3 regions of the Methylobacterium sp. J-001 genome follow, and region 3 is predicted to be linked to each of the others. Evidence: riboswitches for the same ligand, from Rfam matches in the RefSeq annotation. Region 3 holds a riboswitch; each other region holds the start of a gene.

Evidence for each region. A riboswitch is a leader RNA that binds a small molecule or an ion and turns the genes downstream of it on or off. The one in region 3 is predicted to bind cobalamin.
Region 1: it holds a riboswitch for cobalamin, as region 3 does, so the genes downstream of both, MKK65_RS21775 (TonB-dependent receptor) here and MKK65_RS30810 (CbtB domain-containing protein) in region 3, are expected to answer to the same signal.
Region 2: it holds a riboswitch for cobalamin, as region 3 does, so the genes downstream of both, MKK65_RS24825 (TonB-dependent receptor) here and MKK65_RS30810 (CbtB domain-containing protein) in region 3, are expected to answer to the same signal.

What each region holds. Positions count from the first base shown of each region.
Region 1 covers NZ_JAKSYN010000170.1:25,936-30,130, reverse strand. Annotated here, with positions in the region: gene MKK65_RS21785 (hypothetical protein) at 1-65, opposite strand, end outside; gene MKK65_RS21780 (cell wall hydrolase) at 250-843, opposite strand; cobalamin riboswitch at 1,279-1,478, shown strand; gene MKK65_RS21775 (TonB-dependent receptor) at 1,717-3,750, shown strand; gene MKK65_RS21770 (DMT family transporter) at 3,781-4,107, opposite strand.
Region 2 covers NZ_JAKSYN010000200.1:105,055-109,249, forward strand. Annotated here, with positions in the region: gene MKK65_RS24820 (PepSY domain-containing protein) at 1-39, opposite strand, end outside; gene MKK65_RS24825 (TonB-dependent receptor) at 36-2,219, opposite strand; cobalamin riboswitch at 2,512-2,708, opposite strand; gene MKK65_RS24830 (HigA family addiction module antitoxin) at 3,164-3,505, shown strand.
Region 3 covers NZ_JAKSYN010000227.1:250,312-254,506, forward strand. Annotated here, with positions in the region: gene cobW (cobalamin biosynthesis protein CobW) at 1-430, opposite strand, end outside; gene MKK65_RS30800 (DUF1636 domain-containing protein) at 427-825, opposite strand; gene MKK65_RS30805 (CbtA family protein) at 818-1,552, opposite strand; gene MKK65_RS30810 (CbtB domain-containing protein) at 1,569-1,751, opposite strand; cobalamin riboswitch at 1,785-1,979, opposite strand; gene MKK65_RS30815 (DUF4424 family protein) at 2,205-3,239, shown strand; gene MKK65_RS30820 (discoidin domain-containing protein) at 3,404-4,195, shown strand, end outside.

The sequences.
Region 1 (4,195 bases), on a different contig from region 3:
AGGCGGCTGAAACCGTCATCCTCTGACATCGCCGCGCAGGAGCCGAGCTGAATGCCAGCAGACAACTGTAGGATCCAGCTCAAGTTCGCTGCCGGCCGCGGAAACCGGGACCCGCTCGGCGTCGGACGCGCGATCCGAGGCCGGCTGACTTGCCCGGCTACCGGGTCGGACACTTCACGAGGTCGGGCAGGAGCTTGCCGGACCGCGACCGGATCAGGCAGAGCCTGCGGATCATGGGCCGTAAGCGGCCTATTGCGCCGCCGGCAGAGGCGGGACCGCCGCGTAGGTCGAGACCGTTGTGGGCAACGCGGGGGAGTCCGGCATTTCCTTCCTGGCCGCGCGGGAGTCGCGCTTCTCGTAGAAGGCATTGCCGCCGGCCACGGCGACGTAGTGCATGTTCTTGTAGGGGAAGTGGTGGCCCGCGGTGTGGAAATACATCGCCTTCCCGACCTTCGGGTGCCGCTCGCCCGCCAGCACCGCGTCGGCCGCGTCGGCGACCTTCTGAAGATCGCGCTCCTGCATCGGCTTGGTGAGCACGCCGGGGGCGAATTGGCCAGGCTGGCCGACCACCGCGCAGATGCCGCCCGGGAAGATCGCGGCTTCCATCCGGTTCATGACCACGGTCCCGACGGCCAGCAGGCCGCCCTCGTCGCTGCGGTTCGACTCGAAATACATGGCCCGGCCGAGACAGTCGCGCTCGGCATCGCTGACAACCATCGACGGCTTGCGATCGGGGATCGATCCCGTGGTCAGGGGTGAAGCGGTGTTGCACGCACCGAGACCGCTGGCGAGTGCCAGGACGACCAGCCCGGAAACGATCTGAATCCTCTCGCTACCCTGCATGCATCAGCGCTCCGTCCTCCTGCAGCCGCGTTTCGGTGCGAGACGCCCGCGCCATCGCGGCCTCGCCTCGCACCGTCGTTGTACGCACAAGCTTGAGTGCACGTTCGCGGCGAGGATGTGGCGAGCCGTCCTCCGTCCATCGGCGAGGGCGCCGGATCGCAGGCGCAGGCAGACGGCCCGACAGACCCGGCAGGCCCGGAGCGCGATCCCTTCGGCCGCGTGCAATGTCCGTCGCCAATCCGCCGGTCCGACCGTAAAAAAATCGTTTCCCGTCAGCATTTTAAAGACATTCCGGGACCCGCCCGGCATAGCATCCGGCGCGCATGTCCGAGAAATGACGCGGCGGGGAGGAGGCTCAGCCCAGGGCCCGGTGTCATCCGGGAGACACACCGGCCGCCAACCGGTGCCGGGGCGTTGACGCGGCCTGCACCTTGGTTCGATGGTGGTCGCGACGGTTCCCTTCGGGGATCAAAAGGGAACGCGGTGAGGGATATTGACCCGAAGCCGCGGCTGCCCCCGCAACTGTAAGCGGCGAGCCTTCTCGTCACCACGTCACTGGGTCACCTCGCCCGGGAAGACGACGGGAGGGCGGCGACCCGTGAGCCAGGAGACCTGCCGTCAGTCGTGGTCACACGCGAAACGCGCCGGGCGGGGTGTCCTGGCGGGTGTCGGGACGCCCGTGCGCAAGCGCGGTCGGCACGGCCTCGTTCGCGGTGACGTGCCACTGCCGTCGCCCGAGGTCCCGTGTCCCGTCCTGTCCCCCGCCCCGCGCTCTTCAAACTGTCCGCGCTGACGGCCCTCTGCCTCGCAATCCTCCCCCCGCCGGCATCCGCCCAGGACCGATCGAAGCCGGGTCCGGCTGCCGAGGCGACACTGGATGAGATCTCCGTCACCGCCGACCCTGCCGCGCCCCCACGGGGCGGTGCCGTAGCCAGTGCGGGCTATGTCGGCGGCGTGACCGGCATCGGCGGCCCGCTCCTGACCGTGGATTCCGCCAGCGCGGGGGTGATCACGGGCGCCCAGCTCAACAGCCGGCCGGTGACGCGTCCCGGCGAGGTGCTGGAGGCGGTGCCGGGCCTGATCGTCACGCAGCATAGCGGGGAGGGGAAAGCCAATCAGTTCTTCCTGCGCGGCTTCAACCTCGACCACGGCACCGACATCGCCCTGTTCCTGGACGGCATGCCGCTCAACATGCGCACCCATGCCCACGGCCAGGGCTATGCCGACATCAACTTCCTGATCCCGGAACTCGTCGGCGCGGTGGAGTTCCATAAAGGACCGTATTTCGTGCGCGACGGGGATTTCGCCTCGGCCGGCTCGGTCCGGATCGACTACCTCGACACCGTCGCCAAGAACCTCGCGCTCACCTCCATCGGCAGCTTCGGCTACAAGCGGGCCCTGAGCATCGCCTCGACCCCGCTCGGGGACGGCAATCTTTTGGTTGCCGCTGACGCGCAGGTCTATGACGGGCCCTGGGTGGTCCCCGACGCCCTGCGCAAGATCAGCACCGTCGCCCGTTACAGCCAGGGCACGGCGCTCGACGGATTCTCGGTCACCGGCATGGCCTATGCCAGCCGCTGGACCGCCACGAATCAGATCCCCGAGCGGGCGGTCACACAAGGGTTGATCGGCCGCTACGGCACCATCAACCCCACGGATGGCGGCGACACGAGCCGCCTCTCATTGTCGGGCCGCTTCAGCAGCACCGACGACACCGGCGTGACCCGGGCCTCAGCCTACGTGATCCGCTCGCAGCTCAACCTGTTCAACGACTTCACCTATTTCCTGAACGACCCGGTCAACGGGGACCAGTTCCACCAGCTCGACCAGCGCATCCTCGGCGGCGGCGAGGCCCTGCATATCTTTCAGGGCGATCTGTTTGGCATGCCGATGGAGAACGAGATCGGCGTACAGACCCGAACCGACAGCATCCGGGTCGGCCTGTTCAATACGACGCGCCGGCAATACCGCTCGGGCGTGCTCGACGACCGGGTGCTGGAGACCAGTGGAGCCTTCTATTTCGACAACCGGGTGCGCTGGACCGACTGGCTGCGCACCAGCCTCGGCTTCCGCGCCGATGGCTACGCCGCCCGCGTCGCCTCGGACACGCCGGCCAATTCGGGGCGCGCCCGCGACGGTATCGTCAATCCGAAGCTCGGCTTGACCCTTGGGCCGTGGTTCGACACCGAACTCTACGTGAATTACGGCGGCGGCTATCACTCGAACGACGTGCGCGGCGTGACCGCCACCGTCGATCCGGCGAGCCCCCTGTTCAACATCGCCCGCGCGCCGTTCCTGGTGCCCTCGACCGGCTACGAGGTCGGGCTGCGCAACCACTCGATCGCCGGTCTGGAGACCAGCCTAGCGCTGTTCCGGCTCGATTTCGCCTCGGAGAACCTGTTCCAGGGCGATACCGGCACCACCGAGCCGAGCCGCCCGACCCGACGCTTCGGCGTCGAGTGGACCAACCGCTACGCGGTGACCCCGTGGCTCTCGCTGGAAGGCGACCTGACGATCACCAATGCCCGGTTCTCCGACTTCGATCCGGTGGGCAACCGGGTGCCGGAAGCCCCCACCACCATCGCGTCGGCGGGAATCACCTTCGGCGAGCCGCTCGGCTGGTTCGGCTCCCTGCGGTTCCGGTATTTCGGGCCGCGCCCCCTGATCGAGGACAACTCGATCCGCTCGCGCCCGACCGCCCTGTTCAACGGCCGGGTCGGCTACGCCTTCGAGAACGGGGTCAGCGTCTCCCTGGACGTGCTCAACCTGACCAACAGCCGGTCCGACCAGATCACCTACGCCTACGTCTCGCGCCTGCCCGGAGAGCCGGCCGAGGGCCTGATCGACCGCGTGTTCCACCCGGTCGAGCCCACGGCCGTGCGCCTCACCATCGCGGGCCGCTTCTGAGCGCAGCCCAGGCGGCCCCGGGAAGCCGGCTCAATGCTGGCCCTGGCCAGACGCCAGGACGGCCACGCCAACCGCGATGATCGCGATCCCCACCAGCATGGTCGGGCTGATCGGCTCGCCGTACAGCCACGCGCCGCCGAGTGCTGCGCCGATCATGCCGACCCCGGACCAGATCGCGTACACCACGCCGATCGGCAGCATGTTCATGCTGCTCGACATCAGCCACAGGGCGGTGCCGTAGCCGACGGCCACGATCAGGGTCGGCCCCGGCTTGGTCAGGCCGTCGGCGGCCTTCAGCGCCAGGGTGGCGGTGACCTCCGCGCCGATCGCGAGCCCGAGGATCAGGAAAGGGTTCATCGCGCGGAAGACCTTTTGTGCAGGAACGGAGCCAGCTTCAAATGAAAGCCAGTTCTTCGGGTGAGCATAGACGGTCAGTCAAGGATGG
Region 2 (4,195 bases), on a different contig from region 3:
CAGCCAGCGGCGGCCCGCCTTGCCGATCCAGCGCCTCACCACGTCACCGTGTAGGCGACTTCCACGGAGCGCGGCCGGCCCAGCAGCCAGTTGGTGCCGACGCCGTTCACGGCATTGCCGCTGATCGCGTAGACCTTGTCGAACAGGTTGTAGACCCGCAGGCTCAGCCGGGACTCGGCCGTGACCTGATGGTCGAGCACGAGGCTGACGAGGTTGTAGGCGGGGCGCCGGGCCGTGTTGGAAAAGTCGCTATAGACCTGCCCCACGTTCTGGAGCCCGGCACGGGCGGTCCAGTCCCGCGAAAAATCCCAGGTCAGCCAGAGATTGGCGATCCGCTCGGGCACGTCGATCGGCTGGTTGCCGGCATACGAGACGGTGGCGCCGTTCACGTTCTGGTCGAAGGCATCGTACTGCGCGTGCAGCAGCGCGAGGTTGCCGTCGAGCCGCCAGCCCGGGCTGAACTGCCAGCCCAGCGCCAGCTCGAAGCCCTGCGAGGATTGGCTCCCCACCTGGGTCGACAGCGTCGGCTGGCCCGGCACCGCCGAGATCAGATTGTCCTTGACGATCCGGTAGCCGGCCACCGTCCATTCGAGCGCGCCGTCGAAGGCGAGCCCCTTGGCGCCGATCTCGACCTGCGTGCCGGTGGCCAACTGAAAGTTGGAGAGCGACTGCGTCAGCGTGATGAGACTGTTCACCGGGTCGGTGGCGAAGCTGTACTGCGCGTAGAGCGCACTATCCGGCGTCGAGTTGTAGACGAGGCCGAACCGGTAGCCGAGCGCCTGATAGGTCTTCTCGAACTGCGTGCCCGCCTGCAGGTCCTGCCGATGGAGCGTCGGCACGTCGAGCCGCACCCCTGTGAGGAACGAGAGTTTTTCCGACAGGATCACCCGGTCCTCGGCGAAGACCGACGCTTGGCTGGTCTGTGTGGCGTAGGCCGGCCGCGCTCGACCATTCTGCGGGAAGTAGCCCGGATCGTAGCCGGTCAGCGGCACGCTGGTGGTCTGGTCGAAATAGAAATTGTTCGTGTGGCGGAAGTCGATGTGGTTCACGTCGAACCCGACCGCGAACGCGTTCGGCAGGCCGAACAGGCTGCCCTTGAAGCTGGCGTCCAGGCGATTCCCGACCTGTTCCTGGCTGTGATAGATTTCGAGGTAATCGCCGCGGTCGACCAGTCCGGTACCGCGATTGTAGATATACTGCTCGGTATCGAGCCAGTGGCGCCGGCTGGTGAGCCGGTACGCGGTGTTGCGCACGATGATGTCGGCCGAAGGCGTCCACTCGGTCTTGAACTGGGTCCAGTTATCCGCCCAGGTGATCTTCGCGTCGCGGACGTTGTAGTTGTTGAACCGGATCAGGTCCGGGATCCTGCCCTCGACCAGGGGCGTGCCCCAGTAGCGCGCCGGTTCCTGGTAGCCGAGATCGTGGCTCATTGTGAAGGCGAGGTCCGGGCTCGGCTGGAACAGGAGGGCGGCCGAGACCGCGAGGTTCCGGAAATCGCCCTCCGGCCGGATCCAGCCGTCCGCGCGATTGCCGCTGACGTTCAGGCGATACGCGAAGGTCTCGCCGAATTCCTCCCGGCCGAGCGCCCCGCCCGAATCCAGCGCGAGCCGGGCGACCCCGTCGGTGCCGATCACCGCGCGCGCCACGTTGATCGGCACGAAGACCGGCTTCTTGGGCACGACGTTGATCACGCCGCCGATGGCGCCGTCGCCGTAGAGCACCGAGGACGGCCCGCGCAGCACCTCGATGCGCTCGACGTTCCAGGTGTCGAACGGGAACGTGACCGTGTTGGCGCCGACATAGAAGCGGGTGCCGTCATAGAGCTGCTGGATCGAGTTCGGCCCCGCGAAGCCGCGGGAGGTGAACGCGCCGTTGCCGTTGCCCGGCGCCGCGATCGTGGTGATGCCGGTGGCGTCCTGGGTCACAGCCTCGGCGATCGTGTCCTGGCCGCGCAGCCGCGCGGTCTCGCCGGACACGATGTCGACGCTCGCGGGCGTCTCCAGCGGTGTCAGGCCGAGCCGGCTCGCGGTCCGGTCGGGGGTACGCAGGTTCAGCCCGATCGGGGCGGCCCGGGTCAGGCTGACGCCGCCCTCCCCCTCGACGGAGAGCTGGTCGAGGGCGACGACGTCCTGGGCCCCGGCCTGGCTCGCCAGCACGGTGAGCAGGGCGCCGCAGATCGGCACGCTCCAGCTGTAGAGCGGTTGTTTTGATAGGGACATGGTTGGAGACGGTCCATGCGCGGCGGCAACCGGCCCGGACGCTCTACAAGCAACGTAATAACATTACAATTACCGTTTCGTGCCGATATCCGCTCCGCCGTGGCGCAGTGGCCCGGGCGGTGGATCGGTCCGCGCGAAGGCGCGGCCGGGATCGGCACGACAAGAGAGAGCATCAGGAACCGGAACGCGGGCGCGCTTGCTGTGGCACGTCACCGCGAACGAAGCCTCGCCGACCGCGCTCGCGCAACGACCGTCTCGACACCCGCCAGGACACCCCGCCCAGCGCGTTTCGCGTGTGACCACGGCTGACGGCAGGTCTCCTGGCTCACGGGTCGCCGCCCTCGCACCGTCTTCCCGGGCCGAGGCCCAGTGACGTGGTGGTGAAGGGCTCGCCGCTCACAGTTGCGGGGACAGCCGCGGTTTCGGGAAAAGACCCCTCACCGCGTTCCCTTTTGATCCCCAAAGGGAACCGTCACTGAATAGCTTGGCTGTAGACCAGTTGAACGTCAAGCGTGTGGATATCTCGTCCGGCGAGCGGACCGCGCGTGGGATCGCGAAGGCCTCCGGCAATCCGGCATCAGCGGGAGGACCGCATTGCTGGATGCTCCGAGCCTTGCGTATCGCACGGCCAAATAGGCCATGAATTTGGTATTTTTCGATCAGACGCCGCGGTATTCAGGGAGATATGGCAATTAATCTGCGGGCTAATAAAATAAATTCTGCCGAAATCGACGAATAATGGTGTGATAACGCCAAAGCGTATGCCTAACTCATGCAAAATACGGCTGCGGAACTTTTTGTGATCTGGAGCGTAAGCATGATAGCCTTCATGAAGAATGATGAACGAAGGTGGTATCTTCCAAAAATAACGGACTTCGATCAGGATTGTATCCTGTCGAAGTTCAATATCCAGGAAGGAGTTCGTAATGAGAACGAATTATGTTTTGGAGAACCCCGGCCATCCTGGCGGGTTCGTCCGTCGTAATATCCTCGAGCCACGCAACCTGACCGTCATGTCCGCGGCCAGCCAGTTGGGCATAACGCGCCAGACTCTGTCCGACTTCCTCAATGAGACGTCGCCTCTCACCGGCGAGCTGGCGCTGCGTATCGAGACAGCCTTCGGGTGCCGCATGGAAACCCTGATGGAGATGCAGACCCGCTTCGATATCGCCCGCGCTCGGAAGCGCGAGCGGCAGATCGCGAGCGAGCTTGCGGCGCGGATTCAGGTTCAGGCTCCGACCCGACGGACTCTGGCCATCGTCAAGCGCCTCTACGCGTTCGGGTGAGGCCGGTTCGCGGTGACCGAACGTCCGGGATGCCGCATCGGGACCAGAGCGGCGGAGGGACGAGAGGTCTCGTCCCTCCGCCGCTGCCGTTCGTCCTCTGCCATGATTCGGCGCGAATGCCGGGCCTTATCGCGCCTGAGACGTGCCAGGGTTCAGTCGGACCCGGTGACATTCGATCCCTGTCCTGGCCCCATGACGGCCGTGCCGAGGCGGATGGTATTCCCGGGCGCGACGCGGGATGAAGGCGCATCGGCCCGGGGCGGATCGGATGGCCGGCACATCGTCGCGTAGCCGCCGCGCTGCCCGGGTAACCTGTCCCGGCCCGCCCCGCCGTGATCGGGCGAGAAACGACTCGTCGGCTGCCGACGCGCGGAAAGCTGCGGTTCCGAGAAAACCGTCCCGGTGCTTCCTGCCGATGCCGGGCCAGGGATGCCAAGTGGAGCAGATATCGCCGCGCGATACCGTTGGTTGTTACGGACTGAAGCGGGCCGGCATTCTTCGTCGACGGACGGCGTCGCGTGCACACGATCCTGTTATTGTCTCGGCGACGATTGTTGTATCGATCGCCTGATGATCAACACATATGCACCAAGCTCGATGTATATTACAACGGTTTTCAGAATAAAGACAAGATTTTCAAGAAAAATCTCCGTTCATGGCGAAGATTGACGGCCGGCAAATCAGTTGATA
Region 3 (4,195 bases):
AGGCGCCGGCGGCGACGGCTGGTCCGTCCACCACGGCGACGACGCCATCGACGGTGACCCGCGAGCGGATCGCAGGCCATTGGAACGCCTGGACCAGCGGCTTCGGGAGGGCGAGGCCGGAGGTCTCGATCAGGATATGCTCCGGCGGCTCGGCGCGGCCGAGCAGCGTCTCCAGCGCCGGCACGAAATCGTCTGCCACGGTGCAGCAGATGCAGCCGTTCGGCAGCTCGACGATGGCATCCTCGGTGCAGCCCTCGACACCGCAGGCGGCCAGGAACGACTTATCGAAGCCGACATCGCCGAACTCGTTCACCAGGATCGCCAGGCGGCGGCCCTTCGCGTTTTCGATCACGTGGCGGACCAGCGTCGTCTTCCCGGCGCCGAGGAAGCCGGTGACGATGGTGCAGGGGATCTTGGTCACGATGGTCATTCCGCAGCCTCCCAGGTGCCGGCCGGAAGCGGGCGGGGATCGGGTAAGGGCGGGATCCGGGCGATCACGCCGGTCTTGAAGGCGGCGGGCCGCTCCCGCCACGGCACGATGCCGTCCTGCGTGGACGCGTAGGACGAGAGGCCGCCGAGGATAATCGCGGCGGACTCGATCGGGTCCATGTCGCCGTAGACGTAGGTCCATCGGTTTTCGGAGGCGACCGCCACCGAGCACGGCCGCTTGCACACCGACAGGCATTCGACCCCCTCGATCCGCAGGTCCGGCGCCGCGTTCCCCGCACGCAGGGCGTCGAGCAGGCGCGCCCCGGCTCGGGGGCCGTCCGGGTCGTCGCCCGGACGGCGGCAGGTGGTGCAGACGTAGAGGACGGTCTCAGGCATGGGCCGTCCCGCGCGCCGGACCCCGGGCGAAAGCCTGCCAAGCCCATCCGAAGCCCAGGCCGATCAGCAGCCAGAAGACGAAGCTGATCGCCAGCGACCGGGCCGCGAACTGTGCCGCCAGCGCCGCCGGAAGCTCGGAGGCGGCCTCGGGTGCCTGCGGCGCGCCAACCACGTGCGGGGCGATGATCAGCACGAGCCCGCCCATAATGGCGATCAGCGAGCGCCGGATCGCGATCAGGTACAGGCCCATGCCGGTGGCGGCCGCCGTCATCACCCACCACGCTTGTCGGGTGGCCAGTGGCGCGGCCTCACTGCCCGGCAGTTCCGGCGGCAACCCGAGTCCCGGGGCGAGGGCGACGCTAGCGAAGCCCGCGATCGCGAAGGCGACGCCCACCTGCCGGGTCGGCTCCCGCCCGCAGGCGAGGATCGCCGCACCGAGCAACAGGGCATAGCCCACCGCGCCGACGAGGGTCGCCAACGCCGTGAACGCCATCCGGGGCAGGCCCTCGCCGGGCTGCCAGTCGGGTGCGGTATCCGGCGCGGCGTGATCGTGTCCGGCATGAGCCAGGACGATCGGGAGGTCGCGCTGGGCCTGATGCGTCTCGTGATTCTCGTAACGCTCGGCCGCCACGATGAGCGGCGAGGTCAACGTCAACTCAAGGCCCGTCACGACGACGGCCGCGAGGAAGCCGGCGGCCAGAGCCGCCGACAGAAGCCGGGTGATCATCCCTGGGGTAGGGGCGTCAGTGGCAGGGGAAGTTCTGGGTATGCCGGAAATCGTGCGCGGCGTTGTGCAGCGCGATCGCCGGCGAGAAGCCTGCCATGAACAGCAGGCCGAGGCCCAGGAAAGCCGCCAGCGCAACGGCGACCGGGCGCTCCGCGGAGCGGGTGCCGGTGGCGACGGGGGCAAGGGTCGAGGTGGTCATCAACATGTCTCCAGCCGCCCCACCGGCGGCATTGCGGGATCTTATCGCGACGGCAGGTCTCCTGGCTCGCGGCTCGGCGCGCCTGCCGCCTTCCCGGATCGCTCCGGTGGCCACTGGCAGACGCTCGCCGCTCACAGTTGCGGGGGCAGCCGCGGATTCGGAACTTGCGTTCCTCACCGCATTCCCTTTTCACCCCGTCGCCGGGGCACCGTCACGCCATCGTTGTAGACGCATGACAGCTCTCGCACAACGGAGGCGCGGCGGAATCGTTTCCGACCCTTCAGGAAACGGCGCGGACATGCAGGTCGAGTGGCGGCGACGGGACGGCGGCCGTTTCCGAGAGCGGGACGCCAAGATGGGATTGTCCCCCCGGCGCACCCTCAGCGGCGCGAGCCGTGGCGACCGCATCATGACGGTCCCGGCTGCAGCATTCTACCCGAACACAAGAGCGTGATGTCGATGCGTACCTTGTCGCTGGTCTTGTCGCCGGTCCTGGCAGTCCTGGCGGCTGCGTCCTTACCTGCCCGGGCCGATGACAGCGTTGTCGCGCTCGCGGCCGGCGGCCTCGTTCTGGAGAAGACCGACAAAATCGCTTTGGTCTCCGAGGATCTATACCTGTCGGAGAAAGCCGTGCGGATCGACTACCGGCTCCGCAATCTGACCGACACGGATGTCGAGACGACCATCGCATTCCCGATGCCCGACATCACCGGGGATCCCGAGCGGCTCGCCTCAATCCCTGATCCGGCGCATGACAATTTCCTCAAGCTCGCTACCGCGATCGATGGCCAGCCTGTGGCCTCGCAGGTCGAGCAACGCGCCTTCTCACTCCGGAATGGAAAGACGCCGATCGACATCACCGATCGGCTGAGAGCCCTGTCCATTCCGCTGGTGCCGACCGTCGAGGCGACGGAGGAGGCCTTGCGCCGCCTCGGCGAGACCCGGCGTTTGGCCCTGATTGCCGACGGCATCTTGGTGCGGCAGGAGCACAAGGACGGCACGCTCGCGGATGTGCCGCTCTGGAGACTCACATCGACGTTCTGGCGGCGGCAGGTTTTCCCGGCCGGCCGGGAGATCGCGGTCCGGCAGAGCTACGTGCCAAGCCTGAGTGGGCAATCCAGCCTGTCCTACGGCTCCCCGGACCTGGATCCGCCGCGGAAGGCTCAGTACGCGAACCGGTACTGCACGGATCCCGCGTTCGAGAAAGCGGCCCAAGCCCTTTACCGCCGGGCGAGCGCCGACGGCAGCCGCGCGTTCCAGGCCTATGAGCAGAACCTTTCCTACGTGATTGCCGCCAGCGACAAAGGGGCCGGGCCGATCGGGACGTTCAGGCTGATCGTAGACAAGGGCGATTCGGCGACCCTGGTCTCGTTCTGCGCGCCCAACGTGAAGAAGATCGGCCCCACAACCTTCGAGTCGATCCTGAAGGACCACGTGCCCCAACGCGATATCGATGTCCTGTTCCTGAAGATCGGGACGGTCGATTGAGGCGCCGTTTTGCATCGGCGGCAAACGGCCGGGCTCCTTTCCGGAGCTGATCCGCGCAGCGGCCGACGCGCCCAGGCTTGACGGGCCCGTCCCGATGCGGGCACCGCCGGGTGCACCGTTCGGCCGTGTCCCCGGCGCGACCGGCCCATATCCGCCCCGGAGACATGATGGCCCCGGCAGACGCTTCGAATCTTGGCCTCGTCGAACTCGCCGCCGCCCGCCCGTCGCAGGCTGTGGTGATCGACGGCACGACGTGGCTGGAGATCGATCTCGCCGGCCGCTTCCCCGTCCATTCCGTCACCGTGGCCCTGGCCGAGGCCGGGACGCCGGCAGCCGACCACGCGATCCAGTTCTCACAGGACGGCACTGCCTGGACGGAGCCCGGCATCACGTCGAGGCGGGTTGCGGCGAATACCGGCACGGCGGTGATAGAGGCTGACGAGCGCGCCTGGGCGAGGCTGGTTCGCGTCGCGGTGTCGAAGACCGCCCCCGTCGTCGCGGCGCGGGTTTGGTCCGAGGCGGCGGCGATCGACCTGATCGCGCTGCGGGCGACGCTCGACCTCGACGTGACGCTCCTCAACGAGAAGCCGGGGGCCAACCGTTACATCGCCTACAGCCTCGAGAGCGGGCCCGATCGGGTCAGCCGCACCCTCGTCGGCCTGTCGCTGTTCGAGAACGGTGCGTTCGGCAATTGCCTCGTCCAGTACATCATCGCGATCTCGGTGGCGAAGGCACTGAACCTGAAATACATCAAGGTTCCGAAGGTCGACCGCAGCAAGGTGATCTTCCTGACCGAGCGGCTCACCCGCGACGGCATCACCTTCATTCCGCCGGACGCGGACCTGCCGGCGGACGGCTACTTCCTCTCCGGTCTTTATTTCGATCCGACGCAGTTCCAGCGGCTCGTGGGACTCCATACGCCGCCGGACTCGCAGGCGATCATCCAGGAGATCATC